2 regions of the Martinezella sp. CNPSo 3732 genome follow, and region 2 is predicted to be linked to the other one. Evidence: riboswitches for the same ligand, from Rfam matches in the RefSeq annotation. Region 2 holds a riboswitch; the other holds the start of a gene.
The links. A riboswitch is a leader RNA that binds a small molecule or an ion and turns the genes downstream of it on or off. The one in region 2 is predicted to bind cobalamin.

Region 1 (3,420 bases), on a different contig from region 2:
AAGGTTCGGTAACGGTCTCGGATTTCACGATCGCGCCTTTCACGACATCAATAAGATGCAGATTGCCGTCCTCGGTGAGAATGTAGGCGATCTGCGGCTTTGCCGGATCGAGTATGAAATCGACCCGTCGTGTCGGCAGTTCGATCAGCTTGTAGGGTTGGTCAGAATTGTCCGGATCGATCAATACGACGTTCTGCTCACCATAATTGCCGAGGAAGAATTGCATGGACGTGCCGCCGAGCAATGTCGAGACCTTGCCCTTTGGCAAGGAAGAGCCATAGGCGAGCATCTCCACCTTTGGGCCGTCGATACCGCCGGGGCGAGCGATCAGGACACCTTCCTCGCAGCCGAAGGCAATCAGCCGGGCGGAAGTCGCTTCCCCATGAAGCCCTGTGCAGCGCTTGATATCACCGACCTGCTCTCCCGTTCGGTTCAACACGCGCAAGCCGAGGCGCGGCGGCAACTCGCCTTCCTTCACGGAAGCCTCCATATTCGGCACCGACACGAGAAGATGGTCGCCCATCGGAACGGCAACGCCGTGGTGGGCGGCGATGGTCCGGAATGAACGAATATCGGGTTTGCCTTCGGCAAGGCCATTTTCGGACAGGAGATCGAACTTGTCGTCGCGGTCGTAGAAGATCGCGACATTGTTGCCGTGCGTCACCACGTGCCCAGGCTTTTCGCCCTTGATCGATGCTGGAAGCAGTTTCGGATCGGAAAGCTCGATGTCGCGATGTTCGCCGTGATCGGAGAGGGATATGCCGGTCGCAATCGCGTGGACCACATTCTTTTCGCCTTGCACGGCAAATATGGTGCGGCCGGATTGACTGAGAGACAGGGAGGCATAGCCGTCAAGATCGAACCGGCCGATTTCCTTGCCACTTGAGGCATCGATCGCGCGGACGATCGGCAGGCTGTGATCGGCGACGAATAGTCGCCAGCTTTCCGTCTCCTTTTCGTCGTCGGCAAACGATGAGAAGGGAAGCAGCAAGGCGCAAGCCAAGGATGAGGCTGCAAGGAGGATACCAGAGCTTGTGTTCGGCATGAAGGGTCCTTTATGTAATAACATTACATGTGCACCGTAATGAAGTAACGCTGCATCTGTCCAGCCCCTGTGCACGCGGCAGGCGGGATTGTCGGAATTCATCAACATCGAAATTGGCTTGAGGCCATCGAAGCAGTTGACGCAATTTTAACTGAAGATACTATATATAGTGTTCGAGGTTCTTCTGATTCGCAAGAATTGGAGGCTAAGACGGGAATCCGGTCGGCGAACATGATGATCGCCAAGCCGGAGCTGCCCCCGCAACTGTGAGCGGTGAGCATTCGTTCGATGACGTCACTGAGACCGTGTGTCTTGGGAAGGCAAGACGAATGTTATGACCCGCGAGCCAGGAGACCTGCCTTGAGCATTGACGTCCACGGGCGGGGTGTCCGGCTGGCGAGCGATGGTCCATGCGGCATAATGGCCGCCCTCGCTTCCTCGAAGATCCCGCTGATAACTTCGGGGTGAAGTCCATGTTCCTGAGTATCTATAGTCGCCCGCGCGAGTGACGGCCGCTTAAATGCGTCCGGCCGCCGGCTAGGTTTGCTCCACTTTTCACCCGCCGAGCGGGCATCATCCGATGCCCGAGCGATTTTCCGTGCCCATCCATACGAGGATATCTCATGAGCATCACCGTCTACAGCAAGCCCGCCTGCGTCCAGTGCACAGCCACGACCCGCGCGCTTGATCGCCAAGGCATCGACTACACCATCGTCGACGTATCGACCGATGCCGCCGCCTATGAGCTGGTGCAGGGTCTCGGCTATCGCCAGGTTCCGGTTGTCGTCGCCGGGGAGTTGCATTGGGCCGGCTTCCGTCCCGACATGATCAGCGCTCTCGCTTAAGGAGCCGGGCGGTGGGCGAGATCGTCTATTTCTCCAGCCGGTCGGAAAATACCCATCGCTTCGTTACGAAGCTCGCATTGCCGGCTGCTCGTATCCCGCTTGCCGCGGGAGACGAATTTCGAACGACCTCGCCCTATGTCCTGATCGTCCCGACCTATTGCGGCGACGGTGGCAAAGGGGCCGTGCCCAAGCAGGTGATCCGCTTCCTCAACGATGCGGGCAACCGTTCGAACATCCGCGGGGTCATCGCCGCGGGCAACAGCAACTTCGGCGCGACCTACGGGATCGCCGGCGACATCATCTCTGCCAAATGCCAGGTGCCGTATCTCTATCGGTTCGAACTTCTGGGCACGGATGAGGATGTCGCCAATGTCAGACAGGGATTGGAACGATTTTGGATACGCTAAGCTCTTCTTTGTTGCGGGACGCGGGCGAAAAACCGCAGAGCACTTTTTCTGCTACCACGAATGATCGGCCAGCCAAGGCGGCGGAACCAGCATTGGATTATCACGCACTGAACGCCATGCTGAACCTCTATGACGAGCACGGAAAGATCCAGCTCGACAAGGATCGTATGGCGGCCAAGCAATACTTCCTCCAGCACGTCAATCAGAACACGGTCTTCTTCCATAACCTCAGGGAAAAGCTCGATTATCTGGTGAGGGAAGGCTACTACGAGCAGGAGGTGCTGGATCAGTATTCCTTCAATTTCGTGCGCGATCTCTTCGATCACGCCTATGCGAAGAAATTCCGTTTTCCGACCTTCCTCGGCGCCTTTAAATACTACACCAGCTACACGCTGAAGACCTTTGACGGAAAGCGCTATCTTGAGCGTTATGAAGACCGCATCTGCATGGTCGCGCTGACGCTGGCGCAGGGCAGCGAGCAGATTGCGCGCGATCTGGTCGACGAGATCATTTCTGGACGCTTCCAGCCGGCAACGCCGACCTTTCTCAATGCCGGCAAAAAGCAGCGTGGTGAGCTGGTCTCCTGCTTCCTGCTGCGTGTCGAAGACAATATGGAATCGATCGGCCGCGCCATTAACTCGGCACTGCAGCTTTCGAAACGCGGCGGTGGCGTGGCGCTATCGCTCACCAACATCCGTGAGGCCGGTGCGCCGATCAAGCATATCGAGAACCAGTCGTCCGGCATCATTCCCGTCATGAAGCTGCTGGAAGACTCCTTTTCCTACGCCAACCAGCTTGGGGCGCGGCAGGGCGCGGGCGCTGTCTATCTCAACGCTCACCATCCCGACATCATGCGCTTCCTCGATACCAAGCGCGAAAATGCCGACGAGAAGATCCGCATCAAGACACTGTCGCTCGGCGTGGTCATTCCGGACATTACTTTCGAGCTCGCGAAGAACAACGAGGATATGTACCTATTCTCGCCCTATGATGTGGAGCGCGTTTATGGCGTGCCATTTACCGAGATTTCGGTGACGGAGAAGTATCGCGAGATGGTGGCCGACAGCCGCATCCGCAAGAAGAAGATCAAGGCGCGCGAATTCTTCCAGGTGATCGCCGAAAT
Region 2 (3,420 bases):
CGACATCGGTTGTTTTACGATGTAGCAGCCACGAGCTTCCAATCTCCCCCCTTGTGGGGGAGATGTCCCGCAAGGGACAGAGGGGGGTATCGCACGGCAAAGACGCAGCATCGATCAGACCAGCGCTTCGATCGCCTTGCGCACGATCGTCTCGTCCATCTCGTGCAGGCCGATCACCACAAGCCGGGTCGCGCGGGCTTCACCCGGCGTCCAAGCGCGATCGAAATAGGTGTCGATGCGGCTGCCGACGGCCTGAATCTGCAGGCGCATGGGCTTGCCGGGGACATCGACGAAACCCTTGAGGCGCAGCACGTCATGCTCCGCGATCACGCCCTTCAGCGCATCGACGAAGGCCACCGGATCGGCGATCGGACCAAGCTCGACAACGAAGCTGTCGAACTCGTCGTGGTCGTGCGGCGTCCCATCCTCGTGCTCCAGTTCATGATGGGATTTGCGGTTGACGATATCGTCTTCCGTGCCAATGCCGAGGCCGAGCAGGATGGCGGCCGGCACATCGCCGTTCTTTGCTTCGATGATTGTCGGCTTTCGGGCGGTGCGCGAGGCAACCTCGGCGCGCACACGGCCGAGTCCGTCGATGTCGATCAGATCTGTCTTGTTGAGCACGATCAGATCGGCACAGGTCAGCTGATCTTCGAACAGTTCCTCGATCGGGCTTTCGTGGTCCAGCGAGTCGTCCTCGACGCGGGCAGCCTCGACAGCGTCGTGATCGTCGGCAAAGCGGCCGGCGGCAACGGCGGCGCTGTCGACGACGGTGATGACGCCGTCCACGGTCACGTGGGTGCGGATATCAGGCCAGTTGAAGGCAGCGACCAGCGGCTGCGGCAGAGCAAGGCCCGAGGTCTCGATGACGATGTGGTCCGGGCGCGCATCGCGCTCCAGAAGCTTCGTCATGGTGGGGATGAAGTCGTCGGCGACGGTGCAGCAGATGCAGCCGTTGGTCAGCTCTATGATATCGTCTTCCGTACAGTTCTCCGCGCCGCAGCCCTTGAGCACATCGCCATCGACGCCGAGATCGCCGAATTCGTTGATGATCAGCGCGATCTTTTTGCCGCCTGTATTCTGCAGGAGGTTGCGGATCATCGTCGTCTTGCCGGCTCCCAGGAAGCCGGTGATGACGGTGGCGGGAATCTTTTCCTGGTTCATATGGATCAACCCTTCATTTTCAGCGGCAGGCCCGCTGCGATAAGATAAACTTCGGCACTCGCCGCCGCGACCATCTGGTGCAGGCGGCCGGCATGATCGCGAAATTCCCGCGCCATGCGATTTTCCGGCACGATTCCCAAGCCCACCTCGTTGGAGACGAAAACGAGCCATGATCGTGCAGTTGGCAGAAATGCAGTGAGAGCGGCAAATTCCGCCGCCATGTCTCGCTCGGCCATCATCAGATTGGTGACCCATAGCGTCAGGCAGTCGACAAGCACTGCCCGCCCCTCGGCGTCAATGGCGGCTAGCTGCCCGACGAGATCCATCGGCTCCTCATGCGTCTGCCATAGATCGCCGCGGTCGGCACGATGCTGGGCGATGCGCTCGCGCATCTCGTCGTCCCATGCGCGTCCCGTCGCCACATAGTGACGTTCGAGACCAGTGTCCGAAATCAGAGATTCGGCAAACCTGGATTTGCCGGAACGCGCGCCGCCAAGGACGAAGATCGCTTGGGAAATTGAAGTCGACATGCGCTATGTCCGCTCCCACGCAAAAGCGGAGGTCGGCAGCATGTCGCTGGAACCGGGAAACGGGCGCCTATACGCCGAAAATTCGTCTTGCGCCATGACAACCTCCGTGCTGGCAGCGGAACTTACGTCCCAGAACAGGCTCTGCGCCCGGCACGCATGGCAGGTCTCCTGGCTCGCGGATAAGGCGCCGCGACGGGGGCAGACCAAAACCGGTCGCCCCCGATCGTGCGCCAGCGGATCTTTCTCGCCTTCCCGGCATCCATCATGAAAAGGCGGACGATTCGTAGAATAAGAGGCGTCCAGCCCCGGTTGATCATGATGCCACACCAGTGGCTTTTTCGACTTGAGCCTGCCCCGCCCCGTTCGCCCCATGCGAACCATCAACGGAATAGACTTCAAACCGAACGAAAGACCCTGACCGCTCTACAGTCGCGGGGTCGGCTGTGATGAGAACGCCCGGATTGGGTCCGCCCCTTCACATTCCCTTTTCATCCCATGCGACAGATCGCCGCTCAGGAACCATTCGTTATGCCGCAATGATTAGGCTTTCACTTAGTTCAAGTCAATCAAGGGCATGGATGCGACCTGCGCCAACCTGATTGCGAAATCGGTCAAAAATTCCCATGTAACCAGCGGCTTTTTTGCCGTATTTCTTTGATGTTAGGAGTTTATAGAGGGTAAGCCCTCACATTCGAGTAAAAACGTATCGTCCGCTTCCCATGCTGCAGAAATTCCAACCGCGACGTCTCGGCGTCTTCTCGGTCCTATTCGATCTCGGTCGCTTCAGGGCATTGCTGCGTCGTGGCGAATTGGGACTTGTTTTTGCCGGCGCGTTAGTGGGAATAGCATCCGGCTGCGCCGTAACCGCGATGAGCTATATCTCGCGTAAGCTTCATAGCGTCATCTACGGCATAACCGACTATGAACGCTTGAGCTCAGCGGCAATGGCGATCCCCGACAAGTCGGTGTTGTTCATCGCGCCGATCGCCGGCGGCATCATTCTCGGCATATTGCTCTACATATTATCGCGCACGCGCAAGAAGCCGATGGTCGACCCGATCGAGGCCAATGCGCTGCACGGCGGCCGCATGTCGCTGACCGACAGCATCATCGTCGCGGTGCAGAATCTGATCTCGAATGGATTCGGTGCCTCTGTCGGGCTTGAAGCAGGGTATACGCAGCTCGCCGCCGGCATTGCCTCCAAATTCGGCTATAAGATGCAGATGCGCCGCGCTGACCTGCGCATGCTCGTCGGCTGCGGAGCCGCCGGCGCCATCGCAGCCGCCTTCAATGCGCCGCTCACCGGCGCCTTCTATGCCTTCGAGCTGATCATCGGCAGCTATTCGATCGTCACCCTGACACCCGTCGTCGTCTCGGCGCTGATATCCACAATGATCGCAAGATTGCTTGCCGGCGACGACTTTGCCATCGATATCGATCACTTCGGGACGATCGTTCCGGCGGATTATCTTCCGGCCATCCTGCTTGGTGCCTTCTGCGCCGGTATCGGCATCCTGATCATGCAGGGCGTCGCCTGGGTCGAGGAACTGGCGCGCAAAAGCTCGATCGCGCCGCCTTTCCGGCCTGCGCTCGGCGGCCTGGTCGTCGGAACACTGGCGCTGATCTCGCCGCAAGTCCTTTCGGCCGGCCATGGCGCGCTGCATCTCAATCTGTCTACGGACGTGACGCTGGGCGCCTTGGCGGGTCTATTCCTGCTGAAATCGCT

Region 1: linked by a shared signal. The riboswitch ahead of nrdH (glutaredoxin-like protein NrdH) and the one ahead of cobU (bifunctional adenosylcobinamide kinase/adenosylcobinamide-phosphate guanylyltransferase) in region 2 are both predicted to bind cobalamin.

Annotation. Positions count from the first base shown of each region.
Region 1 covers NZ_JBXSOO010000014.1:42,557-45,976, forward strand. Annotated here, with positions in the region: gene AC13RM_RS21150 (hypothetical protein) at 1-1,045, opposite strand, end outside; cobalamin riboswitch at 1,205-1,422, shown strand; gene nrdH (glutaredoxin-like protein NrdH) at 1,669-1,890, shown strand; gene nrdI (class Ib ribonucleoside-diphosphate reductase assembly flavoprotein NrdI) at 1,902-2,297, shown strand; gene nrdE (class 1b ribonucleoside-diphosphate reductase subunit alpha) at 2,306-3,420, shown strand, end outside.
Region 2 covers NZ_JBXSOO010000008.1:12,631-16,050, reverse strand. Annotated here, with positions in the region: gene cobW (cobalamin biosynthesis protein CobW) at 115-1,164, opposite strand; gene cobU (bifunctional adenosylcobinamide kinase/adenosylcobinamide-phosphate guanylyltransferase) at 1,170-1,694, opposite strand; cobalamin riboswitch at 1,836-2,233, opposite strand; gene AC13RM_RS15665 (chloride channel protein) at 2,414-3,420, shown strand, end outside.